4 regions of the Pseudomonas fluorescens group sp. PF-69 genome follow, and region 1 is predicted to be linked to each of the others. Evidence: predicted binding sites of a transcription regulator. Region 1 holds the regulator's gene; each other region holds the start of a gene.
The links. The regulator sigma-54, encoded in region 1, starts transcription at its own class of promoters, with help from an activator protein. The targets are predictions, from matches to a motif close to ANTGGCATNNANNTTGCTNT.
Positions count from the first base shown of each region.

Region 2: a site for sigma-54 is predicted at 4,107-4,126, ahead of ACX3YF_RS16300 (circularly permuted type 2 ATP-grasp protein). Genes of this name have one in related genera too.
Region 3: a site for sigma-54 is predicted at 3,224-3,243, ahead of ACX3YF_RS15180 (flagellar basal body rod protein FlgF). Genes of this name have one in related genera too.
Region 4: a site for sigma-54 is predicted at 2,614-2,633, ahead of ACX3YF_RS27900 (DNA translocase FtsK). Genes of this name have one in related genera too.

Region 1 is NZ_JBTMNC010000001.1:528,314-535,542, reverse strand. It holds gene tldD (metalloprotease TldD) at 1-2, shown strand, start outside; gene yjgA (ribosome biogenesis factor YjgA) at 51-575, opposite strand; gene pmbA (metalloprotease PmbA) at 684-2,030, shown strand; gene ACX3YF_RS02515 (HPr family phosphocarrier protein) at 2,120-2,395, opposite strand; gene rapZ (RNase adapter RapZ) at 2,411-3,268, opposite strand; gene ptsN (PTS IIA-like nitrogen regulatory protein PtsN) at 3,271-3,735, opposite strand; gene hpf (ribosome hibernation-promoting factor, HPF/YfiA family) at 3,748-4,056, opposite strand; gene ACX3YF_RS02495 (RNA polymerase factor sigma-54) at 4,131-5,624, opposite strand; gene lptB (LPS export ABC transporter ATP-binding protein) at 5,809-6,534, opposite strand; gene lptA (lipopolysaccharide transport periplasmic protein LptA) at 6,534-7,082, opposite strand; gene lptC (LPS export ABC transporter periplasmic protein LptC) at 7,069-7,229, opposite strand, start outside.
Region 2 is NZ_JBTMNC010000001.1:3,486,753-3,493,981, forward strand. It holds gene ACX3YF_RS16265 (long-chain-acyl-CoA synthetase) at 1-226, shown strand, start outside; gene ACX3YF_RS16270 (ankyrin repeat domain-containing protein) at 323-841, shown strand; gene ACX3YF_RS16275 (hypothetical protein) at 938-1,468, shown strand; gene ACX3YF_RS16280 (PLDc N-terminal domain-containing protein) at 1,551-1,742, shown strand; gene speE (polyamine aminopropyltransferase) at 2,007-2,882, shown strand; gene ACX3YF_RS16290 (hypothetical protein) at 3,045-3,278, shown strand; gene ACX3YF_RS16295 (ribonuclease E inhibitor RraB) at 3,490-3,831, shown strand; gene ACX3YF_RS16300 (circularly permuted type 2 ATP-grasp protein) at 4,159-5,568, shown strand; gene ACX3YF_RS16305 (alpha-E domain-containing protein) at 5,581-6,531, shown strand; gene ACX3YF_RS16310 (transglutaminase family protein) at 6,528-7,229, shown strand, end outside.
Region 3 is NZ_JBTMNC010000001.1:3,261,876-3,269,104, reverse strand. It holds gene ACX3YF_RS15195 (flagellar basal body P-ring protein FlgI) at 1-792, opposite strand, end outside; gene flgH (flagellar basal body L-ring protein FlgH) at 850-1,545, opposite strand; gene flgG (flagellar basal-body rod protein FlgG) at 1,598-2,383, opposite strand; gene ACX3YF_RS15180 (flagellar basal body rod protein FlgF) at 2,429-3,169, opposite strand; gene ACX3YF_RS15175 (sigma-54-dependent transcriptional regulator) at 3,398-4,957, opposite strand; gene phhA (phenylalanine 4-monooxygenase) at 5,342-6,133, shown strand; gene ACX3YF_RS15165 (4a-hydroxytetrahydrobiopterin dehydratase) at 6,237-6,593, shown strand; gene ACX3YF_RS15160 (amino acid aminotransferase) at 6,593-7,229, shown strand, end outside.
Region 4 is NZ_JBTMNC010000001.1:5,969,483-5,976,711, reverse strand. It holds gene ACX3YF_RS27915 (arginyltransferase) at 83-790, opposite strand; gene aat (leucyl/phenylalanyl-tRNA--protein transferase) at 860-1,540, opposite strand; gene trxB (thioredoxin-disulfide reductase) at 1,604-2,563, opposite strand; gene ACX3YF_RS27900 (DNA translocase FtsK) at 2,882-5,293, shown strand; gene lolA (outer membrane lipoprotein chaperone LolA) at 5,360-5,980, shown strand; gene ACX3YF_RS27890 (replication-associated recombination protein A) at 6,132-7,229, shown strand, end outside.

The DNA.
Region 1 (7,229 bases):
AAGGCGTGGAGCTGCGGGTGAGCCGCCAGGCGACTCACCCGATCAGAGTCTCAGCGCAGACCGCGTTGAGTCTCGTCCAGCTCACGGATGTACTTGAAGATTTTGCGGCTCGATGCCGGTGGCTTGTTGGTCGCCAATTCGTGCTGGGCCTGACGGATCAGGGAGCGCAATTGCTGGCGATCAGCCTCCGGGTAGTCGATGACGAACTTTTCCAGGACTGCATCGTCGCCAGCGATCAGGCGATCACGCCAGCGCTCCAGGTTATGGAAGCGTTCGTTGTATTGGCGAGTGGAGGCATCGAGTTGATCGAGCAAGACCAGAATGGCGTCAGTGTCCTGATCGCGCATCAGTTTGCCGATGAACTGGAGGTGCCGTTTACGCGCGATGTTCGCCGTGTGCTTGGGCGCATCGGCCAAGGCCCGGCGCAAAGCGTCGGTCAAGGGCAGTTTTGCCAGCAAGTCAGGCTTGAGTGTCGTAAGGCGTTCGCCAAGGTCAACCAGAGCATGCAGCTCGCGTTTGACCTGGGATTTGCTTTTTTCTCCCGTATCGAGGGAGTCGTCGTAAGAATCAACCATGGTGGCCGTCCGCAAAGAAACGCCGCCATGATAACCAGTCGGGGGCCGCTTGTCCGGCCCGGTCGCTCGATGACCTATACCGAAAGCAGAATTTGAGTGGAGAACAGCATGAGTGCAGTTGAAAGCGTCGGCCCACAAGCGTTGCCGGCACTGCAAGAACAAGTCGAGCAGATCATCGCTGAAGCCAGGCGCCAGGGGGCCAGTGCCTGTGAAGTGGCGGTATCCCTGGAGCAGGGTCTGTCGACTACGGTGCGCCAGCGCGAAGTCGAAACCGTCGAATTCAATCGTGATCAGGGTTTTGGCATCACCTTGTACGTTGGCCAGCGCAAGGGTTCGGCCAGCACCTCGGCCAGCGGTCCGGAGGCGATTCGTGAGACCGTGGCCGCCGCCTTGGCCATTGCCAAACACACCTCGGAAGACGAAGCGTCGGGCCTGGCGGATGCCGCTCTGATGGCTCGTGACGTTCAGGATTTCGACCTGTTCCACCCATGGGATATCACACCGGAGCAGGCAATCGAGCAGGCGCTGGCCTGTGAAGCGGCCGCATTTGCTGCCGACAGCCGGATCAAGAATGCCGATGGCACTACGCTGAGCACCCATCAAGGCTGCCGTGTCTATGGCAACAGCCACGGTTTTATCGGCGGTTATGCGTCGACCCGGCACAGCCTGAGCTGCGTGATGATCGCCGAGGCCGATGGTCAGATGCAGCGCGATTATTGGTATGACGTGAACCGCCAGGGCAATTTGCTGGCTGATCCGGTGAGCATTGGCCAGCGTGCCGCACAACGGGCGGCAAGCCGTCTCGGCGCGCGTCCGGTGCCAACCTGCGAAGTGCCGGTGCTGTTTTCCGCGGAGTTGGCCGGTGGTTTGTTCGGTAGCTTCCTGTCGGCGATTTCCGGCGGCAGCCTGTACCGCAAGTCATCGTTCCTTGAAGGCACCCTGGGTCAGAAGCTGTTTCCTGAATGGCTGACCATCGATGAGCGTCCGCACTTGATGCGTGCCTTGGGCAGCGCGGCCTTCGATGGCGATGGTCTGGCGACTTACGCGAAGCCGTTCGTTGAAAAGGGCGAGCTGGTGTCTTACATCCTCGGTACTTACTCCGGTCGCAAGCTCGGCATGCCGAGCACCGCGAATGCCGGAGGCGTGCATAACCTGTTCGTCACCCATGGTGATGAAGATCAGGCGGCCTTGCTGCGTCGCATGGGGCGTGGCCTGCTGGTGACCGAATTGATGGGGCAAGGCCTGAACATGGTCACGGGCGACTACTCCCGTGGCGCGGCCGGTTACTGGGTCGAGAACGGTGAAATCCAGTTCGCGGTCCAGGAAGTGACCATTGCCGGCAACATGCGTGACATGTTCAAGCAGATCGTTGCCGTGGGTAACGACCTGGAGCTGCGCAGCAACATTCGTACGGGTTCTGTGCTGATCGAGCGAATGACAGTGGCGGGCAGCTAAACCCGCTCGTCACAAAAAAGGCGCGCCACCTGATTGGGTGGTGCGCCTTTTTTATTGGGCTACTGAGCGGGTTTGGTCTGGATTGGCGTTTACTCGCCTTCGTCGAAATAACGGTTGATCAAGTCTTTCAACGCATCCAGTGCACGTTGCGCGTCTTCGCCTTCGGTGCTGATGTAGATTTTGGTGCCCTTGCCAGCCGCGAGCATCATCATTGCCATGATGCTTTTGCCGTCGACCGTGGATTCCGGAGTGCGTCCGACTCTGATCGTGCAGTCCTTGAACTCACCGGCGACTCCGACGAATTTTGCAGAAGCACGGGCATGCAGGCCCAGCTTGTTGATGATTTCGATTTCCTGAGCAGGCATCGCGGTGTGAATCCTTTAGCTGAGGTCGCGGTGGCGAACCTGGACGTTCTTCAGGGATTGTTGCAGCGTCTTGCCTAAACGTTCGGTCAGGTAGACGGAGCGGTGATGCCCGCCCGTGCAGCCAATGGCAATGGTGACATAGGCGCGGTTGCTGGCGGCAAAGCGGGGCAACCATTTGAGCAGATAGGTGGAGATGTCCTGGAACATCTCTTCTACATCCGGCTGGGCTGCGAGGTACTCGGCAACGGGTTGATCAAGCCCGGACTGCGCTCGAAGCTCGGGTTTCCAGTAGGGATTGGGCAGGCAGCGCACGTCGAATACCAGGTCGGCATCCACTGGCATGCCACGCTTGAAACCAAAGGACTCCACTAGGAATGCCGTGCCGGGTTCCGGCTGGTTCAGCAAGCGCAGTTTGATCGTATCCCGTAGCTGATACAGGTTGAGGTTGGTGGTGTTGACTTTGAGATCGGCAAGGTCGGCGATGGGGCCGAGCAGGCTGGTTTCATCGTTGATCGCTTCAGCCAGCGAACGATTGGCACTGCTCAGCGGGTGACGACGACGGGTTTCCGAAAAACGCTTGAGCAAGGTTTCTTCGTCGGCATCCAGGTACAGAACATCGCACTGGATATGCCGGCTGCGGACTTCTTCGAGCAATTCGGGGAATCGCGACAAGTGACTTGGCAGGTTGCGTGCATCAATGGACACGGCCACCAGCGGCTGTGCCAGTTCGGTGTGGATCAATGCGCGTTCGGCGAGTTCCGGCAGCAACCCGGCGGGAAGGTTGTCGATGCAGTAGTAGCCACTGTCCTCGAGTACATCAAGGGCGGTGCTTTTACCTGAGCCGGAGCGGCCACTGACGATGATCAAGCGCATGGTTACTGACCGTTTTGCTCGTCCAGGACAACCTGATACAAGGCTTCATTGCTCGGGGCGCTGCGCAGTTTTTCGCGCACTTCCTTGCGGTCGAGCATGCTGGCAATTTGGCGCAAAAGCTCCAGGTGCGCATCGGTAGCGGCTTGCGGGACCAGTAGAACGAACAACAGGTCAACCGGTGCGCCGTCGATGGCGTCGAAATCTATGGGGGCATCGAGGTGCATCAGGGCACTGATGGGTGAAGAGCAGCCCTTCAGGCGACAGTGGGGAATGGCGATGCCGTTACCAAAACCCGTCGAGCCGAGTTTTTCACGGGCAATCAACGCCTCGAAGACATCTTGCATCTCCAGATCCGGCACTTCCCGGGCGATCAGGTTGGCAATTTGTTCGAGGGCTTTCTTTTTACTGCCGCCCGGCACGTTCACAAGGGAACGGCCGGGGGTCAGGATGCTTTCAAGTCGGATCATGGGTTGGGGGTGTTAACGACCGGTAGCGCCCTGTAGGAGGCTCTGGGTCTTTTCCTTATGCTTTTTGAGTTGTTTATCCAGCTTGTCGGTCAGTGCGTCGATCGCCGCGTACATATCGGTATGTTCCGCGTTCGCGACCACTTCATTGCCGGGAATATGCAGCGTGGCTTCGATTTTCTGCTTCAACTTTTCGACGGTCATCGTGACCTGTACGTTGGTGATCTTGTCGAAGTGCCTCTCTAACCGTTCGAGTTTTTCGCCGATGTAGGTGCGAAGAGGTTCGGTCACTTCCAGTTGGTGTCCACTGATGTTGACTTGCATACAGCTTCTCCTTCGTTGCCAGTGCATAAAGCGGTAGATCAAATGATCTACCACTGGAACGCTGTGGCGTGGCTCTACATCAACCGCTTGCGTTCGCTCGAAGGCGCGATCCCCAGGGATTCGCGGTACTTGGCGACGGTGCGGCGAGCCACCTGAATGCCTTGTGCCTCCAGTAAACCAGCGATCTTGCTGTCACTCAACGGCTTTTTCTGATTTTCCGCGGCAACCAGTTTTTTGATGATCGCGCGGATCGCCGTGGACGAGCATTCGCCGCCTTCGGAGGTGCTGACATGGCTGGAAAAAAAGTACTTCAGTTCATATATGCCCCGAGGGGTATGCATGAATTTCTGTGTGGTCACCCGTGAAATTGTCGACTCGTGCATGCCAACCGCCTCGGCGATGTCATGCAGGACCAGCGGTTTCATGGCTTCGTCGCCGTATTCCAGGAAGCCGCGCTGATGCTCGACGATCTGGGTGGCAACTTTCATCAGGGTTTCATTGCGGCTTTGCAGGCTCTTGATGAACCAGCGGGCTTCCTGCAACTGATTGCGCATGAACGTGTTGTCGGCGCTGGTGTCGGCGCGACGCACGAAGCCGGCGTACTGGGCGTTGACCCGAAGACGCGGAACCGATTCCTGGTTGAGTTCCACCAGCCAGCGCTCGTTGTCCTTGCGCACGATCACGTCGGGAACCACGTATTCGGCTTCAGTGGATTCGATTTGCGAGCCCGGGCGCGGATTGAGGCTCTGAACCAGTTCGATCACCTGGCGCAGCTCATCTTCCTTGAGCTTCATGCGGCGCATCAGCTGGCTGTAATCGCGGCTGCCGAGCAAGTCGATGTAGTCGGTGACCAGGCGCTTTGCTTCGGCGAGCCAAGGAGTTTTAGCTGGCAACTGGCGTAATTGCAGCAGCAGGCATTCGCCCAGGTTGCGGGCGCCGATCCCGGCGGGTTCGAATTGCTGGATACGGTGCAGGACGGCTTCGATTTCGTCCAGCTCGATGTCCAGCTCCGGGTCGAAGGCTTCGAGGATCTCCTCGAGCGTCTCGTCCAGGTAGCCCTGATTGTTGATGCAATCGATCAGGGTCACGGCGATCAGGCGATCGGTGTCGGACATGGGCGCCAGGTTCAATTGCCACAGCAAATGGCTTTGCAGGCTTTCACCGGCCGATGTGCGGGTGGTGAAATCCCACTCGTCGTCATCGTTGCTCGGCAGACTGCTGGCGCTGGTCTGGTAAACGTCTTCCCAGGCGGTATCGACGGGCAGTTCGTTGGGGATACGCTCGTTCCAGTCGCCTTCCTCGAGGTTATCAACCGTCGGTGCGCTTTCCTGGTAGGAGGGTTCCTGAATGTCGGGGTTGGGTTTCTGTTCGACGTTGTCGGCCAAGGGGTCGCTGTTATCGAAGTCGTCGCCTTCTTCCTGGCGTTCGAGCATCGGATTGGACTCCAGGGCCTCCTGGATTTCCTGTTGCAGGTCCAGGGTCGACAATTGGAGCAGGCGGATGGCCTGTTGCAGCTGCGGTGTCATCGTCAGCTGCTGGCCCATTCTCAAGACTAGCGATGGTTTCATGGCAGGGGCTAAACACCTTATTCGCCGGCGCACATGCGCCATCCACTACAGGGCGCCGGAGCGCCAAACATAAGCAAATTATATGCCTGAAACTGAAGTGTTTGCCTAGAGCGCTGTAACAATAAAAAAGTGTTGATTTTTTATCGAGACAAGCGCTCGGTCGACTAGCCAGACACCTCGGTGCTTACAGGCGGAACTCATGGCCCAAATACACTTCCTTGACCAGATCGTTGGCCAGGATGGTTTCAGCGTCGCCTTCGGCGATCAATTGGCCATCGTTGACGATGTAGGCGGTTTCACAGATGTCGAGGGTTTCACGGACGTTGTGGTCGGTGATCAGCACGCCAATGCCTTTGGCCTTGAGGTGATGAATGATCTGTTTGATGTCGCCGACCGAAATCGGGTCCACGCCGGCGAAGGGCTCGTCGAGGAGGATGAATTTCGGGTTGGTGGCCAATGCCCGGGCGATTTCCACGCGGCGGCGTTCACCACCGGACAGGCTCATGCCGAGGTTGTCGCGGATGTGGCTGATGTGGAATTCCTGCAGCAGGCTTTCCAGCTCCTTGCGGCGACCGGCTTTGTCGAGTTCCTTGCGGGTCTCGAGGATCGCCATGATGTTGTCGGCGACCGAGAGTTTGCGGAAGATCGACGCTTCTTGCGGCAGATAGCCGATACCGGCCTTGGCGCGGCCGTGCATTGGCTGGTGGCTGACGTCCAGGTCGTCGATCAGTATGCGGCCCTGATCGGCCTGCACCAGGCCCACGATCATGTAGAAGCAGGTGGTCTTGCCGGCACCGTTAGGGCCTAGCAGGCCAACGATCTGACCGCTGTCGATGGACAGGCTGACATCACGGACGACCTGGCGGCTCTTGTAGCTCTTGGCCAGATGCTGAGCTTTCAGAGTTGCCATTACTGGGCCTTTTGCTCGTCGGTTTTCTTCTTCGGCTGGATCACCATGTCGATGCGCGGACGCGCTTCGGTGACCTTGTTGCCTGTTGCACGGCCAGCGCTCGCAAGCTTCTTGACGGTGTCGTAGACGATTTTCTCGCCCTGGGTGGTGTTGTTGTCCTTGTCGACGACTTTGGCGCGATCGATCAGTACGACGCGGTTTTGCGCGGCGTGGTACTGGATGGTCACTCCCCAGCCCTGGACGGGCTTGGTGTCGCCCTGGGCTTGCAGTTGTTCGAAGTAGGCGAGATTGCCCACAGAGGTCACCACATCGATATCGCCGGTCGGCGTGCGAGTGATGGTCACGGTGTTGCCGGTGACTTTCATCGAGCCCTGGGTAATGATCACGTCACCTTTGTAAGTGGCAATGCCATTCTTGTCGTCCAGTTGGGCGTCATCGGCTTGAATGCGGATAGGCTGCTCTTGATCGTTCGGCAGAGCCCAGGCGCTCAGGCTTCCCAGTGCTGCGACCAGACTGAGCAAAATAGGGAGGGTTTTAACGAGCCTCATACTGTCCTCTTACGTTCGAAAGCAGGTGTATCCTGCTTTCTTTCAAATACGCTTTCATTCCGGTACCGGTCGATACGCCGCCAGCGCCGTCGATTCTAACGGGTTGCTCGGTCTGCGCATATTGCTGCTGCGGGAACACTGTCATTC
Region 2 (7,229 bases), 3.0 Mb from region 1:
GCAACAGATGCCGGCCTACGCCGTGCCATTGTTCCTGCGGGTGAAAGTGAAAATGGAGACCACCGGGACCTTCAAATATCAGAAAACCCGGCTCAAGGATGAAGCGTTCGACCCGGCCCGGACCGGCGCTGACCCGATCTACGCCTGGCTGCCGGGAACCGAAACGTACGTGCAGGTGACGGAGCAAATGCTGAAGGATATCCACGGCGGTCGATATCGATATTGAATGTGCCTATGGCCCCGCTTCAGAAAAAAGAAGTGACAGTGCCGGGGCTGCTCGGGAAACTGTCGGCTTTGCGAATAACTGAAAGTGGAGCGTTCAATGTCAGACAAAAGCCGCCAGATGACCCCCGAAGAAGCTGCCGAATTTGCCGAACAGGTATTCAACAAGGCGCGGGAGGGCGATGCGGCCATGATGGCTGCGCTGCTGACCAAGGGCTTGCCGCCGAACCTGCGCAATCACAAGGGCGACACCTTGTTGATGCTGGCCGCTTACCATGGTCATGTGGACACGGTAAAAGTCTTGCTCGAACACAAGGCCGATCCGGAAATCCGCAACGACAACGGCCAGAGCCCGATTGCCGGTGCCGCCTTCAAGGGCGACCTGGCGGTGGTCTCGGCGCTGGTTGAAGGCGGGGCGCAAGTCGAAGGCTCGTCGTTCGATGGCCGTACGGCGCTGATGATGGCGGCGATGTTCAACCGCGTCGCCATTGTCGACTACCTGATCAGCAAAGGTGCCGATCCGAAAGCCAGGGACGCCAATGGCATCACCGCGCTGGAAGCCGCCAGGACCATGGGGGCTGTGGACACCGTTGCGCAGTTGGAAAAACTGCCGGGCTGACGCTGTACTTCTGTGGCGAGGGAGCAACCTGCGCAGCACTCACTGAATGCGTTATCCTTCGCGCCCTCAAAATTCCCTCGCTACAGGATCCGCCCCATGAAAGCCGCGCTCGTCGAACTCATCAGCAAAATCAGCTCCGGGTGCATGGGCGATGACGAAATCCTCAAGGTCGCTGACGAGGCGGCCCAGGCTTACTCGGACCCCGAGGGTTTCCTGGCGGCCAATCCGGACATCAACTACGACGACACCTTCCCGATCCCGCTGGGCGAGTGGGTGGTCGTCGGCAGTCTGCCGGAGACCGTGCTGTTCCAGGCCGACACCTACATGGATCTGTTCGCGCAGATCGTTGCTTCGTTCGGGCCGGGCGTCGAATTCAATATCAAGCCCAAGCAACTGGCCAAGACCGAAGCCCTGACCGCGCTCAATCGCATTCAGGTGCAAATGAGCAGCCTGAACAAGGAAAACGGTGGCTATGTGCTGATGAACTTCAGCCAGTTGCTCGACGACGAACTGCAAGTCGTTCTGGTCTACGGCAACGACGTGCCGCGGGTGCTGGAGCTGTGCGCCGAAGTCGGCATTGCCGCTGGGCCGTCCCTGGAAGCCTTGAAAGTGGCCGTTCACGTTTAAAACCGCAAGCTGTCAATAAAAACGGAACCCTGGCCTTGGGCAGCTATCCTAAGAGGGCCAATCACTCTTCAGGAGCGTCACCATGGGTTCCACGTTCAACAGCCTGGTAGGCCTGATCATCCTTGCCCTGGACATCTGGGCAATCATCAACGTACTCAAAAGTGGCGCCGAAACCGGGATGAAAGTCCTCTGGGTGCTGTTGATCCTGTTGCTGCCGGTTTTGGGCCTGATCATCTGGGCGATCGCGGGGCCACGGGGTAACGTCAGAATCTGAAGTCATTCTCCCAAGCGACATAAAATCTGTGGGAGCGAGCCTGCTCGCGATGATGGCGGCACATTCGGAATTGATGTGGCGGACAAATCGCTATCGCGAGCAGGCTCGCTCCCACAGGGCATTGTGGCGAGTCATCAAGTGAGGTTCGACCTGTCATCTTCCTCGACGTAGAATGCGCGCCTTTCCCGGTCAATCGAACCGATCGATTGGCCATCATGGGCGGGTAACCGTCCGTTGCCACCCGCATTCATCGGAGCACTTCCCATGAGCATCACCCCGACCAACGACTACCTGGAAACCCTCTACGAAGGCTATGGCCAGCGTTTTCGCATGGAAAAACTGCTGCACGAAGTGCGCACCGAACACCAGCACCTGGTGATTTTCGAAAACCCGCGCATGGGCCGGGTCATGGCGCTGGACGGCGTGATCCAGACCACCGAAGCCGACGAATTCATCTACCACGAAATGCTGACCCACGTGCCGATCCTCGCCCATGGCACCGCCAAGCGCGTGTTGATCATCGGTGGCGGCGACGGCGGCATGTTGCGTGAGGTGGCCAAGCACCGCAGCGTCGAGCACATCACCATGGTCGAGATCGACGGTACCGTGGTCGACATGTGCAAGGAATTTTTGCCGAATCACTCCAAGGGCGCGTTCGACGATCCACGCCTGAACCTGGTGATCGACGACGGCATGCGCTTCGTCGCCACCACCACTGAAAAGTTCGACGTGATCATTTCCGACTCCACTGACCCGATCGGGCCAGGCGAAGTGCTGTTCTCGGAGAACTTCTATCAGGCCTGCCACCGCTGCCTGAACGAAGGCGGCATCCTGGTCACGCAGAACGGCACGCCGTTCATGCAGATCGAAGAAGTCAAAACCACCGCCGGTCGTCTGCGCAGCCTGTTCCCTGACTGGCACTTCTATCAGGCCGCCGTGCCGACTTATATCGGCGGCGCGATGACCTTCGCCTGGGGCGCGACCAATACCGCTTATCGCAAATTGTCCCGCGAAACCCTGCAACAACGGTTCGCCGGCAGCGGCATCATCACCCGCTACTACAATCCGGAGATCCACATCGGTGCCTTTGCCTTGCCGCAGTACGTTTTGCAGGCTGTGAACAAGCCAAGCAACGACTGATAGCGCGTCAATCAAAAAAGGGCTGTCCGCGGTGGTGTTCTACCACGCCGCTGACGGCCCTTTTTTCATGAGGTGCCAGAGGAAAATCAGCGGAACGATTAGCCAGCTAATCAGGTCGAGATAGAAGTAAGCCCATCAATGGGTTTTATCGAGGAGGCACTGATGCAAAAGTGGAAAATCACTTTCGTGGATGATCACGGTGAAACGGTCGACGAAGTCTTTGAGTGCGACGAGTGCCCGGATAACGAACACGCCGCCAAACTCATCAAGGCCCGGTTGCTTCCCGTTGCCGCCGAACTGGATCTGAACGATCTGGAAGGGCGAACGGCCGATGCGACTGTCAAAAGTCTCAAGGCCCAGAACAGCATTCAAATCCTCGGCATCACGCCAATCTGAACATCTCCTGTCACATTCTCAACCAGGCCTTGGCAGCGGCTCTATCTTGGGGCTAATCTGCAGGCGAGATCAGCGAATGGATCGCTAAGGTCTGGTCTTGTCAGCTACATGCTTGTTTCCCGTCGGCACATCGGATGCCGTCGTTCGCACCGTTCGGTGGCGGGCGCTGGGAGTACGGAAAGTCTATCCATCAGTTTGAGGAGGACGTTTCATGAGCACAGCCTATCAAGAAGATATCAGCAGCAGCGTTCTGCGCCGCATGAAAGAGGGCGGTTTCGACTTTTCACGGTTCCATCCCATCGAGTTCTACGCCATTTTCCCGGACGAGGAGCGGGCACGCAGGGCGGCAGGTCATTACCGTGGTGAATCCCTGAATGCGCAAATCAGTGTGCGCGATGACGGCGCATGGGCCCTTGAACTGAGCAAAGTCATGTACGCCACTTACGATGACATCGGCGACTTCGAACTGGGTTTCGAAGCCGTGGTCGAGCCATTGGGCGGCATCATTGAAGGCTGGGGTGTCAAACAGGAGGTACGAGGGCGACTCGCATAAACTTATGAACAGTAGCAAGCATCAGTAACGGCTGACCTTTGGGTTGGCCGTTTTCGTTTTTGTCGCCGGCAAACCGAACACGACCTCGAAGAGCCCTCCATGACTGAATGACCCCCTTCGCCGGCAAGCCGCCTCCCACAGACTATGCTGGTGACAGGCGACCACAACGCCTTGCAATGAAGCGGGGGCGATCAGGTTGGGGCATTTACCGCACAGGATTGGTGCGGTGTCTGCGTATCGATTATCCAACCGATTGATATTAAAGCGTTTCTGCCGATGGCACGGGCCTTGCGAAGGTCTGTATGTCCGGGTGACAAGGAGTACGGCATGATCCGCACCTATTTTGATGAGATGTACGATGCCGGCGGTCAGGTCCGCCCGCATTATCGGGAGTTTGCCCGTTGGCTGTCCGAAACGCCTGACGAGCTTTTGGCACAACGGCGACGCGAGGCCGATCTGTTGTTTCATCGCGCCGGGATTACTTTCACGCTCTACGGTGATGAGCAGGGGACAGAGCGCCTGATTCCCTTCGACACCATTCCGCGCAGCATTCCCGCCAGTGAATGGCGCATTGTCGAGCGCGGCTGCATCCAGCGGGTCAAGGCGTTGAACATGTTCCTCGCCGACCTCTATCACGAGCAACGCATCATCAAGGCCGGCATCATTCCGGCCGAGCAGGTGCTGGCCAACGAGCAATACCAGTTGGCAATGCAGGGGCTGGATCTGCACCGCGATATCTATTCGCACATCTCCGGTGTCGATCTGGTGCGCGACGGCGACGGCACGTACTACGTGCTCGAAGACAACCTGCGTACGCCGAGCGGTGTCAGCTACATGCTCGAAGACCGCAAGATGATGATGCGGCTGTTCCCCGAGTTGTTCGCGGCGCAACGCATCGCCCCCATCGACCACTACCCGAACCTGTTGCTCGATACCCTGAAAAGCTCCAGCCCGATCGACAACCCGAGCGTCGTGGTGTTGACGCCGGGGCGTTTCAACAGTGCATTTTTCGAGCATGCGTTCCTGGCGCGGGAAATGGGTGTGGAGCTGGTGGAAGGCGCGGACCTGTTCGTGCGTGACGACAAGGTGTTCATGCGCACCACCGACGGGCCAAAAGCCGTCGATGTGATCTACCGCCGCCTCGACGACGCCTTCCTCGACCCGCTGGCGTTCAACCCGGACTCGATGCTCGGCGTGCCAGGGCTGCTGTCGTCTTACCGATCCGGCAATGTCGTGTTGGCCAATGCCATCGGCACCGGGGTGGCGGACGACAAGTCGGTGTACCCGTTCGTGACCGACATGATCCGTTTCTACCTGGATGAAGAGCCGATCCTGAAGAACGTACCGACGTGGCAGTGTCGTAATCCCTCGGAACTTTCCCACGTCCTGGCCCATCTGCCGGAACTGGTGGTCAAGGAAACCCAGGGCTCCGGCGGTTACGGAATGCTGGTGGGGCCGGCGGCGACGGCGGCGGAAATCGAAGCCTTCCGCGCACGGATCATTGCCAAGCCCCATGCCTACATCGCGCAACCGACACTGTCGTTGTCGACCTGCCCGACCTTTGTCGAAAGCGGCATCGCGCCACGCCACATCGACCTGCGTCCGTTTGTATTGTCTGGTCGCGAAACCCGGGTCGTGCCCGGTGGTTTGACCCGTGTCGCCCTGCGCGAAGGCTCCCTGGTGGTGAACTCCTCCCAGGGCGGCGGAACCAAGGACACCTGGGTGGTCGAGGATTGAAGGAAGCCTGTCATGTTAAGTAGAACTGCCTCGGATCTGTATTGGATGTCGCGTTACCTGGAGCGGGCGGAAAACCTCGCACGGATGCTCGACATCAGTTATTCGCTGTCGCTGATGCCGCAGGATGGACGCGGTGACGGCCTGCACGAACTGGCCATGCCGCTGCTGATCACCGGCACCCTGGACGATTACCTCGAACGCCACGGCGAGTTGCATGCCGAACGCTTGCTGCATTTTTTCGCCCTGGATGCGGCCAATCCGGCCAGCATCTACAGCTGTCTCGGTGCCGCGCGGGCCAGTGCCCACGCGGTGCGTGGCCGAATCACCGCTGACATGTGGGAGAACATCAACGCGACCTGGCTGGAAATTCGCGGCATTGCCGAGCAGGGCCTCAGTCGCTACGGCATGAGCCGTTTCTGCGAGTGGATCAAGGAACGTTCCCACCTGTTCCGGGGCGCGTCCTACGGCACCATCATGCGTAACGATGCGTTCCGCTTCATTCGCCTGGGGACCTTCATCGAGCGCGCCGACAACACGTTGCGCCTGCTCGATGCCCGCTACGAAATGGCGGGTGATCAGGCTGAAGCGGTCAGCGATGGCACGGCCCACGCGTACTACCAGTGGAGTGCCTTGCTGCGGGCCTTGTCGTCCTTCGAGGCCTACACCGAAATTTATCGCGACGCACCTGGCGCCCGGCATGTGGCCGAGTTGCTGTTGCTGCGGGCGGATGTGCCGCGCTCCCTGCGGGCGTGCACCGAAGAAATCGACCAAATCCTTGCCCAGTTGCCGGGAGCCAACGGCCGTCCCGCCCAACGCCTGGCGGCGGAAATGGACGCGCGACTGCGCTACACCGGCATCAACGAAATCCTCGACGAAGGCCTGCACGCCTGGCTCACCGAGTTCATCCCGCTGGTGCGCCAGTTGGGTAACGCGATTCACAGTTCTTATCTGGAGGCTGCATGAGACTTTCGATTAGCCACGAGACCACCTATCACTACGAAGATCAGGTGCGGGCGAGCATCCAGTACCTGCGACTGACCCCCCATGACAGCGAGCGCCAGCACGTGCTCAGTTGGCAGCTCGACCTGCCGCGGCCGGTGCGCGCGCAACTCGATCCGTTCGGCAACATCCTGCACGTGCTGACCATGGACGAACCGCACGAAGCGATCATCATCGGCGCCCGTGGACAGGTCGACATCGACGAATTGCGCGAAGCCGAGCACGAGAGCCAGTCGGCGCTGCCGTTCCTGCGCTTCACCCGCCTGACCGAAGCCGACGCAGCCCTGCGCGCGTTTGCCGAAAAGGAATGCAAGCAACGCCGGGATCGCACGGCGCTGATCGACTTGATGCACGGCCTGAACCAGCACATGACCTACACGCCCGGCGCCACCGAAGTGGACACCAGCGCGGCCCAGGCCTTCGCCGGTCGTTCGGGCGTGTGCCAGGACCACACCCACGCGTTTCTCGCCTGCGCCCGCAGCCTGGGGATTCCGGCGCGGTATGTCTCGGGCTATCTGTACAGCGAAAACAGCGAACACCTGGCCAGCCATGCCTGGGCCGAAGCCTGGCTGGATGACGCCTGGTACAGTTTCGACGTGACCAATGAACTGGCCCGGCCTGAGCGCCACTTGAAACTGGCGGTGGGCCTGGATTACCTGGAT
Region 3 (7,229 bases), 2.7 Mb from region 1:
CGGTGAAACCTTGACGTTCTGACCAATCACGATGGTGCCGGTACGGGAGTTGATGATGACTTTCGCCACCGCCTGGCCCGGATCGATTTCGAGGTTTTCGATGATCGACAGGTAGTCGACCCGCTGACTCGGATCCAGCGGCGCACTGACGCGGATCGAACCGCCGTCGATGGCCTGGGCCACGCCAGGGCCGAGCATGTCGTTGATCTTGTCGACGATGCGCTTGGCGGTGGTGAAGTCGGAACGATTGAGGTTCAGCGTCAGGCTGTTGCCCTGGTTGAAACCGCTCGGCACCGCTCGCTCGACCGAGGCACCGCCCGGGATGCGACCGGCCGACGGAACGTTGACGGTGATTTTCGAACCGTCGCGACCTTCAGCATCGAAACCGCCCACCACCAGGTTGCCCTGGGCGATGGCATAGACGTTACCGTCGATCCCCTTGAGCGGCGTCAGCAGCAAGGTACCGCCACGCAGGCTCTTGGAGTTACCGATGGACGAAACGGTGACGTCGACCTGCTGCCCCGGCTTGGCGAACGCTGGCAAGTCAGCGCTGATCGACACGGCCGCGACGTTCTTCAACTGCACGTTGCCCGATCCCGCCGGCACCTTGATACCGAACTGCGAGAGCATGTTGTTGAAGGTCTGCAGGGTGAACGGGGTTTGCGTCGTCTGGTCACCGGTGCCGTTAAGCCCGACCACCAGGCCGTAACCGATCAATTGGTTGGAACGCACGCCGGAAATACTGGCGATGTCCTTCAGCCGCTCGGCTTGAGCCCCCAGCGACAAGGACATCAACAGCGCAGCTGCGATCAGGTGCTTGAAGTTCAACTTGCTCACCAAAAAAGCCACCTAGAAAGGGAACAGCGGGCTGAGGAAGAAACGGTCGAACCAGCCTGGCTGACTCGCATCGGCAAACGAACCGGTGCCCGAATAGGTGATGCGCGCATCGGCGACGCGAGTCGACGAAACAGTGTTGTCGGTCGCGATGTCATCGGCACGCACGAGCCCTGCGATCCGCACCAGCTCATCCCCGGTGTTGAGGGTCATCCACTTCTCGCCTCGCACGGCAATGATGCCGTTGGGCAACACGTCGGCGACGGTCACGGTGATCGAGCCGGTCAGGGTATTGCCCTGGGCGGCCTTGCTGTCGCCTTTGGTCGCACGGTCACCTTCGTAACTGGCGCTCAGGCTCAAGTCGCCACTGCCGAATGGGTTGTTGGTATTGGGCGAGGAGCCGAACAGCGAGGTCAGGCCGATGCCGGTCTTGCTGTTCTTGTCGATCTGCGAGTTGGCGTTCTTGCTGGCCTGGGTCTTCTCGTTCAGGGTGATGGTGATGATGTCACCGACCCGAAACGCCTTGCGGTCGCTGTAGAGGTTCTGTTCGAAACCGGCCTGGTAGATCGAGCCGTTGTTCGCGGCAGCCGGCAGCGGCGTACGCGGCAACACCGGGGCGTAGTAGGGATCATTGGGCTTGGGTGTCGACGGCACACAGCCCGCGAGCACGGTGACTCCAATCAATGCCAGAACGGAAACGAAGCGATTCATGACCCTACCTCACGGTGTTGCAGGCGGCCTCATGGCCGCCTCATAGACTTGATTACAGATTCTGCGTTACGAACGAGAGCATCTGGTCGGCGGTGGAGATCACCTTGGAGTTCATCTCGTAGGCGCGCTGAGTGGTGATCATGTTGACCATCTCTTCAACGGTGCTGACGTTGGACGTTTCCAGGGTGTTCTGCAGCGTGGTGCCGAAACCGGCCAGGCCTGGCGTGCCGACTTGCGGCGCACCACTGGCGGCGGTTTCCAGGAACAGGTTGTTACCCACGGCCTGCAGGCCGGCCGGATTGATGAAGTCGGCGGTTTGCAGGTTGCCGATCACCTGGGCAGCCGGGTTGCCGGCAACGGTGATGGACACGGTGCCGTCGCGACCGACCGTGAAGGTCTGGGCATCGTTCGGAATGACGATGGCCGGCTCCAGGGCAAACCCGCTGGCGTTGACGATCTGGCCATTGGAGTCCAGGTGGAAGGTACCGTCACGGGTGTAGGACGTTGTGCCGTCAGGCTGCAGAATCTGGAAGAAACCACGACCATCGATGGCCATGTCCAGCGGCTGCTCGGTGGTTTGCAGGCTGCCGGCGGTGAAGTTCTTCTGGGTGCCGACAATGCGCACACCGGTACCCAGTTGCAGGCCCGACGGCAGTTCGCTGTCCTGGGTCGACTGGGCGCCTGGCTGACGCTTGATCTGATAGAGCAGATCCTGGAACTCGGCGCGGTCACGTTTGAAACCCGTGGTCGACACGTTGGCCAGGTTGTTGGAGATGGTGGTCAGGTTGGTGTCCTGGGCGGACAGACCGGTTTTGGCAACCCATAGAGCCGGAAGCATTCGATTCTCCTCGTGCGCCTGTTTTACGGCGCGACGTTCTGATAGTTAGCTGATCTGCAAGACCCGAGCCATGGCCTGGTCGTCGTCTTTGGCGGTGTTCATCATCTTGATGTGCAGCTCGAATTGCTTGGACAAGGCCAGCACCGAGGTCATCTCTTCCACGGCGTTGACGTTGCTCGACTCGAGGAACCCGGACACCAGCTTGACGTTGGCATCGGCTTGCGCCGGCTTGCCGTCCTTGGTTTGGATCGAACCGTCCAGGCCCTTGGTCATGTTCTTGATGTCGGGATTGACCAGTTTGATGCGGTCGACTTCGGCCATCACGCGCGGGCCCTCACCCATCGCACGAATGCTGATGGTGCCGTCTTCACCCACTTCGATCTGCTGCTCTGGCGGCACGGCAATCGGCCCGCCATTGCCGATCACCGGCATGCCGTTGCCGGCCCGCAATACGCCCAGGGCGTCAACCACCAGACTGCCGGTGCGCACATAGCTTTCACCGCCTTCCGGGGTCTGCACGGCCAGCCAGCCGCTGCCTTGCACGGCGACATCGAGGTCGCGACCGGTTTCTACCAGGGCCCCCGGGGAGAAGTCCGTGGCCGGGCGTTCGGACATCGAAAACGCACGCGCCGGAAAGCTGTCACCGAACACCGGCATCGAACGCGCCTGCTCCAGGTCTTTCTGGAAGCCGTTGGTGGAGATGTTCGCCAGGTTGTTGGCATGAGCCTTTTGCGCCAGGGCATTCTGGCTGGCGCCGGTCATTGCCACATAAAGGTACTTGTCCACAATCTTTCCTCTGCCTGCCGGACGTTTGCCGCCCACTGCTGTACTGATGAGCCACAAGCAATTTGCAGACCAACTTATTCCTGGCACGGCAAGACCCGGCAAACAAAGGGCTTGAGGGATTGAGCTGGCGCGGAGGGTTTGTATCAGAGACGAAAAACCGGCGGTGTTATGCCGGTGGGTGGCAATGGCCGGCCTGCAAGGACCACCACCAGCTCCCTCGCCACAGGATCAGGCGTTGTCTTTGCCAACCTGATAATCACGCAACTTATTGGCAATGGTGGTGTGGGAAACCCCCAACCGCTTGCCCAACTGCCGACTGCTCGGATGCTCGGAATACAGCCGCTCCAGCACTGCCTTTTCGAAACGCCCGACAATCTCATCCAGCCCACCTTCGAGGGAAAAATCGCCAAGGGGCTGACGCACACCGTAATCAGGCAAGCGAATATGCTCGACCTTGACCGTGCCGCCCTCACACAGCGACACCGCCTGAAACAGCACGTTTTCCAACTGCCGAACGTTGCCCGGCCAATGGTAATGACTGAGTCGCTCCATGGCCGCCGGCGCGAGCTTCGGCAACGGGCAACCGATCTGTCGACTGGCTTGATCGAGGAAGTGCTCCACCAGCGGCGCCAAACCGTCGAGGCATTCGCGCAGCGGCGGGATGTGCAGCGACAACACGTTCAAGCGGTGATAGAGGTCCTGGCGAAACTCTCCGCGGGCGCACAACTCCGACAAATCGACCTGGGTCGCACAAATCACTCGCACATCGAGATAAACCTCTTCATCACTGCCTACACGACGGAAGCAACCGTCCTGCAGGAATCGCAGCAATTTCACCTGCAAACGCGGGCTCATTTCCCCGACGCCATCGAGAAACAGCGTACCGCCCGCCGTCAGCTCCAGCAGGCCGAGCTTGCCTTCGGCGCGCGCGCCTTCGAAAGCGCCGGGGCCGTAGCCGAACAACTCAGTCTCGGCCATGGACTCCGGCAAACCGGCACAGTTGAGCGCCATCAACGGTGACTGACCGCGAGGACTGGCCAGATGACAGGCCCGTGCCAGCAATTCTTTACCGGTACCGGTTTCGCCCTCTATCAATAGCGGTGCGTCCAGTGGCGCCATGCGCCGCGCCTCACGCACCACCGCCGCCATCACTTTCGAGCTTTGAAAGATGCTGTCGAAGCCGCGCAGCTCCTGTTTGCGCACGTTATAAATACGCTCGCCCACCCGGTCGGCGCGATGCAGCGTCAATACCGCACCGGCCATGGCTTCGCTGTCGTCATGTTCCGACTGCAGCGGCGCAATGTCAGCCAGAAATACATCGCCCTTGACCTTGACCCGCAGGCCATTGATCCGCGATTTGTTGGCGCGCACCAGCTCCGGCAAGTCGAAATCTTCGGCGTAACGCGACAGCGGTATCCCCGGCACTTCATCGACACGTACGCCCAGCAACTGTGCTGCTGCGCGGTTGGCCGCGACAATGGAGCCGCCCATATCGATCGACAACACCGGAAACTCCAGGGCGCCGAGCAAGGCATTGAGCTCCATGTGCCGACGCTCGCTGGGCATCAGCCCTACGCGCTTGACGCCAAAAACCCCGGCGATGGCCTCGAATTTCGGACGCAAAGCCTGGAACTGAATGTTGATCAGGTTCGGGCAATGCAGGTAGATGGCGTTGCCATGCTCACCGCCCACTTCCCCCCGAGCGACGTTGATCCCATACCCCACCAGCAAGTTGAGAATGTCGCGCAGGATGCCAATGCGGTTCTGACAGTGGACTTTGATACGCATATAAAAGGCCTGAAAAAACGGTGAATGAACCTGTGGGAGCGAGCCCGTTCGCGATGGCGGTGGGTCATGCGAATTAATGTCGACTGACGTACCTCATCGCGAGCAGGCTCGCTCCCACAGGGGGCCCTGCAGTGCCTTCAGGCATATTTTTCTGCAGATATACTCAGATAGCCGTCAAGATTATGTGACACCCGGAGCGCTTTTCAAACTGACAAATCTCAATAGCTGCGCGACGCCGGCCAATACGTAACGAAAACTTTACGATATTTGCGGATTTTTCCTACATTCGCCGCTGAACGCCTACTGCACCGCTGCAATTCATGGGTTATTTCTAGGTCCATAGCTGAACATAACAAGAACGAAGCCCCCTCGCAGGAGAGCAGCATGAAGCAGACGCAATACGTGGCTCGCGAGCCCGATGCGCAAGGTTTTATCGACTACACCGCTGAAGAACACGCGGTGTGGAACACGCTGATCACTCGCCAGTTGAAAGTGATCGAAGGGCGTGCGTGCCAGGAATACCTGGACGGCATCGAAAAGCTCGACCTGCCCCACGACCGCATTCCGCAACTGGGCGAAATCAACAGGGTGCTCGGTGAAACCACCGGTTGGCAGGTCGCCCGGGTACCGGCGCTGATCCCCTTCCAGACCTTTTTTGAATTGCTCGCCAACAAGCAGTTTCCGGTCGCCACTTTTATTCGCACCCGCGAAGAGCTGGATTACCTGCAAGAGCCGGACATTTTCCACGAAATCTTCGGCCACTGTCCGTTGCTCACCAACCCCTGGTTCGCGGAATTTACCCACACCTACGGCAAACTCGGCCTGCAGGCCTCCAAGGAAGAGCGCGTGTACCTGGCGCGCCTGTACTGGATGACCATCGAGTTCGGCCTGCTGGAAACCCCGCAAGGCCGGCGCATCTACGGCGGCGGCATCCTGTCTTCGCCGAAAGAGACCGTGTACTGCCTGTCGGACGAACCTGAACATCAGGCGTTCGATCCGCTGGAGTGCATGCGCACGCCTTACCGCATCGACATCCTGCAGCCACTGTATTTCGTCTTGCCAGATCTCAAGCGCCTGTTCGACCTCGCCCACGAAGACATCATGGGCATGGTCAAGCAAGCGATGCAGATGGGCCTGCATGCACCGAAATTTCCGCCAAAACCAAAAGCCGCGTGATCCGCAGCTTTTAGAACCAAGTGAGCCTGTCCGGAACCGACGCTTTGCTTTAGCGTGGTGACATGACGGCCGAATTCCAAACATTCGATTTCAGGAACACATCATGTCCACATTGAACCAAGCCCACTGCGAAGCCTGCCGCGCCGATGCTCCGCAAGTCAGCGACGAAGAACTGCCGGTACTGATCAAGCAGATCCCGGACTGGAACATCGAAGTACGCGACAGCATCATGCAGCTGGAAAAAGTCTTCCTGTTCAAAAACTTCAAGCACGCCCTGGCGTTCACCAACGCCGTCGGTGAAATCTCCGAGGCTGAAGGTCATCACCCGGGCCTGCTGACCGAGTGGGGCAAAGTCACCGTGACCTGGTGGAGCCACTCGATCAAAGGCCTGCACCGCAATGACTTCATCATGGCCGCGCGTACGGACGAAGTGGCCAAGGACGCCGAGGGCCGCAAATAATGCATTTCGACGCCATCGGCCGGGTGCCCGGCGACCCGATCCTCGGCCTGATGGAGGCCTATGCGCAGGACCCCAACCCGCGCAAATTCGACCTCGGCGTGGGTGTCTACAAAGACGCCCAGGGCCTGACGTCGATCCCCCAGGCCGTGAAACTCGCCGAGGCGCGCCTGGTCGATCGCCAGACCACCAAGACCTACATCGGCGGTCATGGCGAACCGGCCTTCGGCAAGCTCATCAGTGAGCTGGTGCTTGGCGTCGATTCAAAACTGATCAGCGAACAACGCGCCGGCGCCACCCAGACACCGGGCGGTACCGGAGCGTTGCGCCTGAGCGCGGACTTCATCGCCCAGTGCCTGCCGGGCCGTGGCATCTGGTTGAGCAATCCGACCTGGCCGATCCACGAAACCATTTTCGCGGCGGCCCACGTCAAGGTCAGTCATTACCCCTACGTGGGCAGCGACAATCGTCTCGACGTCGATGCCATGCTTGCCGTGCTCAATGAAGCGCCAAAGGGCGATGTGGTGTTGTTGCACGCCTGCTGCCACAACCCGACCGGTTTCGACCTGTCCCACGACGACTGGCACCGCGTGCTGGACGTCGTGCGTCGGCGTGAACTGCTGCCGCTGATCGATTTCG
Region 4 (7,229 bases), 5.4 Mb from region 1:
GCCCGGTGCAACTGCGCCAGGCAAAAGCGGCGTGCATTGTGCCCGAAAAGTGGGGTTCAAGCCAAGGGGTTTAGGCCGTGCTCTAGTTCAGGGCAACCCAGCGCTGGTTAATCAGCAGTTCAATGGGTCGATATTGCGTCTTGTAGCTCATTTTTTTGCAGTTCTTGATCCAGTAACCCAGGTAAACCGCGTCCAGCCCCAGGCGCCGGGCCTCGCCAATCTGCCACAGGATCGCGAAACGCCCCAGGCTTCGGCGGTCTTCGGCAGGCTCATAGAAGGTGTAGACCGCGGACAGACCGTTCGGCAGAAGGTCGGTGACAGCGATGGCCAGCAGCCGCCCGTCGAGGCGAAATTCATAGAAGCGCGAGAAAGGCAGGTCACGTACCAGGAATGTCGAAAACTGATCGCGACTCGGCGGATACATGTCGCCATCGGCATGACGCTGTTCGATGTAGCGCTGGTAAAGGTCGAAATACTCTTCACTGAAACCTGGCTTGGCCGGGCGTACTTGCAAGTCGGCATTGCGTTTGAAAATGCGCTTCTGCTGACGGTTGGGGGTGAATTGTCCTACAGGGATGCGTGCAGGCACGCACGCATTGCAGTTTTGACAATGCGGCCGATAGAGGTGATCGCCACTGCGACGAAAACCCATTTCCGACAGGTCCGCATAGACATGCACATCCATGGGCTGGCTAGGATCGAGGAACAGGGTTGTAGCCTGCTCCTCTGGCAGATAACTGCAAGAGTGGGGCTGAGTGGCATAGAACTTCAAACGCGCCAACTCGGTCATGATCAACCCTCGGGATAAACTTTTAATTAGGGGGCGTCTCTAAGTGTAAGCCACGCGCGCGAAAGTCGCTCAGCAAACCCAGGTCGCACGGCTGGGATGGTCCAGGTACTGCGACAGATAGCCGGCAAACGCGCTGCGGGGAATCGCTCGCGCACCGAGGCTATGCAGATGGTCGGTCGGCATCTGGCAATCGATCAGCACGAAACCCCAGTCTTTCAGGTGTTGCACCAAGGTGGCAAAGCCATACTTGGAGGCGTTGTCGGCGCGGCTGAACATGGACTCGCCGAAAAACAATTGCCCCATTGCCAGGCCATACAGCCCGCCAACCAGTTCACCCTGATCCCAGACCTCCACCGAATGCGCATAACCGCGCTTGTGCAGTTCCAGGTAAGCGTCCTGCATGGCTTGCGTGATCCAGGTGCCATCGGCGTAGTCGCGCGGCGCTGCGCAGGCACGGATGACGGCGGCAAAATCCTGGTCGAAGGTCACCTGATAGCGTTGTTGGCGCAGCAATTTGTTCAGGCTGCGCGAGACGTGCAGTTCGTCGGGAAATAGCACGGTGCGCGGGTCCGGCGACCACCAGAGAATCGGCTGGCCTTCCGAGAACCAGGGAAAGCAACCGTGCCGGTACGCCCGGATCAGCCGATCGGCGGACAGATCGCCGCCGGCGGCCAGCAGACCGTTGGGGTCGCGCATGGCTTTGTCCAGCGGCGGGAACGTCAGGGTATTGCGTTGTAACCAAGTCAGCATGGCGTCCGGGCTTGCAGAGAGGGGAGGGTAGTGGCGATTGTCGGCCCACCACCCAGTGTGCCGTCAAGCGATGGGAATGTCGTCGAGGTATTTTTCCGCGTCCAGCGCCGCCATGCATCCTGCTCCGGCGGAAGTGACGGCCTGGCGATAGACGTGGTCGGCCACATCGCCAGCGGCAAATACCCCGGCGATGGCCGTCGCAGTGGCATCGCCTTCGCTGCCTCCCTTGACCAGCAGGTAGCCGTCACGCATTTCCAACTGGCCGGTGAAAAGGTCAGTGTTGGGTTTGTGGCCGATGGCAATGAACACGCCAGCGAGCGGCAGCTCCTGGGTGGCTCCGGTGAGGCTGTCGCGCAGGCGCGCACCGGTGACGCCACTGGCATCGCCCAGCACTTCATCCAGATGCTGGTTCCAGTGCAGGCGGATATTGCCATTGGCGGCTTTCTCGAAGAGTTTGTCCTGAAGAATCTTCTCCGAGCGCAACTTGTCCCGACGGTGAATCAGGTGCACTTCCCTGGCAATGTTGGACAGGTACAACGCTTCTTCAACCGCCGTATTGCCGCCACCGATCACGGCGACGACCTGATTGCGATAGAAGAAGCCGTCGCAAGTCGCGCAAGCCGAAACCCCTTTGCCGGCAAACGTCTCTTCCGAGGGCAGCCCCAGGTATTGCGCGGAGGCCCCGGTGGCAATAATCAGCGCATCGCACGTATAGGTTCCGCTGTCTCCCGTGAGTTCAAACGGGCGCTGTTGCAACTTGGCCGTGTGGATGTGGTCGTAGACGATCTCTGTGTCAAAGCGTTCGGCGTGTTTTTGCATGCGCTCCATCAGGGCAGGGCCGGTGAGGCCTTCGACATCGCCGGGCCAGTTATCGACTTCGACGGTGGTGGTGAGCTGGCCACCTGCCTGTATGCCGGTAATGACAACGGGTTTGAGGTTGGCGCGGGCGGCATACACGGCTGCGCTGTAACCGGCGGGGCCGGAACCCAGAATGATCAGGCGGTGATGCTTCGCTTCGCTCATAAAAACACCTCATAAGCCTTTGTCACAAAAGAGAATGCGTGCTCAAATTGAGTCGCACGTAATGTGCTTTTGACTATGCTGAAACCTAAGGTTTCAAGCATGGCATCGGACGAACAAACCCGTACAATGCGTGGCTGTCACAGTGTTTGTAACAAAATAAGCAGTGCGTTTCGTGTTTATAAAAACCGAGGCGCAATGTTAAAAGTAGTACTTGTTACGCCCGTTAACTTTTTACCTGCCTGGATTGGGCAGTTTTTTTGGCAGTTTTTATAGTCATTCAACAGATGGACGCGCCATAGGCGCAGGAAAAGAAGCGTTTTGAAGAAATCCACCGCAGCACCTAAACCAGCCGTCGTTCCGCTCTGGCGTCAGCATTTGCACTACCGACTCAAGGAAGGTGCATTGATCGCCATTGGTGCCTTGTGCCTGTTCCTGATGATGGCCTTGTTGACCTATGGCAAGGACGATCCGGGGTGGAGTCACAACAGCAAGATCGACGACGTACAGAACTTCGGCGGGCCGGCGGGCTCCTACAGCGCCGATATCCTGTTCATGGTGCTCGGTTATTTCGCCTACGTCTTCCCGCTGCTGCTGGCGATCAAGACCTACCAGATATTCCGTCAACGCCACGAGCCATGGCAGTGGAGCGGCTGGCTGTTTTCCTGGCGGCTGATCGGCCTGGTGTTTCTGGTGCTGTCCGGCGCTGCGTTGGCGCACATCCATTTCCATGCCGCGACCGGGTTGCCGGCCGGTGCTGGCGGCGCGCTGGGGGAAAGCCTCGGCGATCTGGCAAAGAACGCCCTGAACATCCAGGGCGGAACGCTGCTGTTCATTGCGCTGTTCCTGTTTGGCCTGACGGTGTTCACCGACCTGTCCTGGTTCAAGGTGATGGACGTCACCGGCAAGATCACCCTCGACCTGTTCGAACTGTTCCAGGGCGCGGCCAATCGCTGGTGGGCGGCCCGTACCGAGCGCAAGCAACTGGTCGCGCAGTTGCGTGAAGTCGATGATCGCGTGCATGACGTGGTCGCGCCGACTGTCACCGACAAACGTGAGCAGGCCAAGGTCAAGGAACGCCTGATCGAGCGTGAGCAGGCGCTGAGCAAGCACATGTCCGAGCGCGAGAAGCAGGTACCGCCGGTGATCGCACCGGCCCCGGTCAAGGCGCCCGAGCCAAGCAAGCGCGTACAGAAAGAGAAACAGGCGCCGCTGTTCGTCGACAGCGCCGTGGAAGGCACCTTGCCACCGATCTCGATTCTCGACCCTGCGGAAAAGAAACAGCTCAACTACTCACCGGAGTCCCTGGCGGCGGTCGGTCACCTGCTGGAAATCAAACTCAAGGAATTCGGCGTCGAAGTTACCGTGGACTCGATCCATCCGGGTCCGGTGATCACGCGTTACGAAATCCAGCCGGCGGCCGGGGTCAAGGTCAGCCGTATCGCCAACCTGGCCAAAGACCTGGCGCGCTCCCTGGCCGTGACCAGTGTGCGGGTCGTGGAAGTGATTCCCGGCAAGACCACGGTCGGTATCGAGATTCCCAACGAAGACCGCCAGATCGTGCGTTTCTCCGAAGTGCTCTCGACCCCCGAGTACGACAATTTCAAATCGCCGGTCACCCTGGCCCTGGGCCATGACATCGGCGGCAAGCCGGTGATCACCGACCTGGCGAAAATGCCTCACCTGCTGGTAGCCGGTACCACCGGTTCCGGTAAGTCGGTGGGCGTGAACGCGATGATCCTGTCGATCCTGTTCAAGTCCGGCCCGGAAGACGCCAAGCTGATCATGATCGACCCGAAAATGCTGGAACTGTCGATCTACGAGGGCATTCCGCACCTGCTTTGCCCGGTGGTCACCGACATGAAGGACGCCGCCAACGCCCTGCGCTGGAGCGTCGCCGAGATGGAGCGACGCTACAAGCTGATGGCGAAAATGGGCGTGCGAAACCTGTCGGGCTTCAACGCCAAGGTCAAGGAAGCCCAGGACGCCGGCGAGCCGTTGAGCGATCCGCTGTACAAGCGCGAAAGCATCCACGACGAAGCGCCGCTGCTGCAAAAGCTGCCGACCATCGTGGTGGTCGTGGACGAATTTGCCGACATGATGATGATCGTCGGCAAGAAGGTTGAAGAACTGATTGCCCGTATCGCGCAGAAGGCGCGTGCCGCCGGTATTCACTTGATCCTCGCGACCCAGCGTCCGTCGGTGGACGTGATCACCGGCCTGATCAAGGCCAACATCCCGACCCGCATGGCGTTCCAGGTATCGAGCAAGATCGACTCCCGGACCATCATCGACCAGGGCGGCGCCGAACAACTGCTGGGCCACGGTGACATGCTGTACATGCCGCCGGGCACCAGTCTGCCGATTCGTGTCCACGGTGCGTTCGTTTCCGATGACGAGGTTCACCGGGTGGTCGAAGCGTGGAAACTGCGCGGTGCGCCGGAGTACAACGACGACATTCTCAACGGTGTCGAAGAGGCCGGTAGCGGCTTTGAAGGCAGCAGCGGTGGTGGCGACGGCGATGATCCCGAAGCTGACGCGCTGTACGACGAGGCGGTGCAGTTCGTCCTGGAGAGCCGTCGCGCGTCCATTTCCGCGGTTCAGCGCAAGCTGAAAATCGGCTACAACCGCGCTGCGCGCATGATCGAAGCCATGGAAATGGCCGGGGTCGTGACGTCCATGAACACCAACGGCTCGCGTGAAGTCCTGGCCCCCGGCCCGGTGCGCGACTGACCTGATTTTTGAAGGACGGCGTCTTGAGGCGCCGTCCGTACTCCCACGAATGTTATGAGGACTCCCATGCGTCTTATCCGCATGCTGCTGCCGGTACTGGCCTTGACCACGCTCTCGGCCCACGCCGATGAAAAGGACGTGGCGCGTCTGACCCAACTGCTGGAAAAATCCCAGACCCTGACCGCACGTTTCTCCCAGTTGACCCTCGATGGCACAGGCACCCAATTGCAGGAAACGGCCGGTGAAATGTCCCTGCAACGCCCGGGATTGTTCTACTGGCACACCAATGCGCCAGCCGAGCAGACCATGGTCTCCGACGGCAAGAAAGTGACCCTGTGGGACCCCGATCTGGAACAGGCCACCATCAAGAATCTCGACCAGCGCCTGACCCAGACCCCAGCGCTGCTGTTGTCCGGTGACGTGTCCAAGATCAGCCAGAGCTTCGACATCAGCGCCAAGGAAGCCGGCGGCGTGATCGACTTCACCTTGAAGCCGAAAACCAAGGACACCCTGTTCGACAGCCTGCGTCTGTCGTTCCGCAATGGCCTGGTCAATGACATGCAACTGATTGACAGCGTCGGTCAGCGGACCAATATCCTGTTCACCGGCGTGAAGGCCAACGAGCCGATCCCGGCCTCGAAATTCAAGTTCGACATCCCCAAGGGTGCGGACGTGATCCAGGAATAAGACACAACACCCTTGCAGGAGCGAGCCTGCTCGCGATGGGCGTTAACGATAACGCTGGCGGCCTGACACCCAGCGGTGCCCTTGAGTCCATCGCGAGCGAGCTCGCTCCTACAGAATCGGCATCAGACCCAATGAGGTTTCTTAATTAGTGATGGACCTGTTTCGCAGTGCCCCGATTGCCCAGCCATTGGCCGCCCGTTTGCGTGCGACTAGTCTGGACGAGTACGTCGGTCAGGAACACGTGCTCGCTCGCGGCAAGCCATTGCGCGAAGCCCTGGAGCAGGGGGCCCTGCATTCGATGATCTTCTGGGGGCCGCCGGGCGTGGGCAAGACCACCCTGGCGCGTCTGCTGGCGGAAGTCTCGGACGCGCACTTCGAAACGGTGTCGGCGGTGTTGGCCGGGGTCAAGGAAATCCGCCAGGCCGTGGAAATCGCCAAGCAACAGGCCGGGCAATACGGCAAGCGCACCATCCTCTTCGTCGACGAGGTGCATCGCTTCAACAAGTCGCAGCAGGACGCGTTCCTGCCGTACGTCGAAGACGGCACGCTGATTTTCATCGGCGCGACCACGGAAAACCCCTCGTTCGAACTCAATAACGCCTTGCTTTCCCGCGCCCGCGTCTACGTGCTCAAGAGCCTTGACGAAGCGGCGCTGCGCAAACTGGTACAGCGTGCGCTGACCGAAGAGCGTGGTCTGGGCAAGCGCCAGCTGACCTTGAGCGATGAAGGCTTCCAGATGCTGTTGTCGGCCGCCGATGGCGATGGCCGGCGCCTGCTCAATTTGCTGGAAAACGCCTCGGACCTTGCCGAAGACAACAGCGAGATTGGTGTCGATCTGCTGCAAAGCCTGCTGGGCGATACCCGTCGGCGTTTCGACAAGGGCGGCGAAGCGTTCTACGACCAGATTTCCGCACTGCATAAATCGGTACGCGGCTCCAACCCCGACGGCGCGTTGTACTGGTTCGCACGAATGATCGACGGCGGTTGCGATCCGCTGTACCTGGCCCGGCGCGTGGTGCGCATGGCCAGCGAAGACATCGGCAATGCCGACCCGCGTGCACTGAGCCTGTGCCTGGCGGCGTGGGAGGTGCAGGAACGCCTCGGCAGTCCCGAAGGCGAACTGGCGGTGGCCCAGGCCATCACCTACCTGGCCTGCGCGCCAAAAAGCAACGCGGTGTACATGGGCTTCAAGGCCGCGATGCGCAGCGCCACCGAGCATGGTTCCCTGGAAGTGCCGCTGCACCTGCGC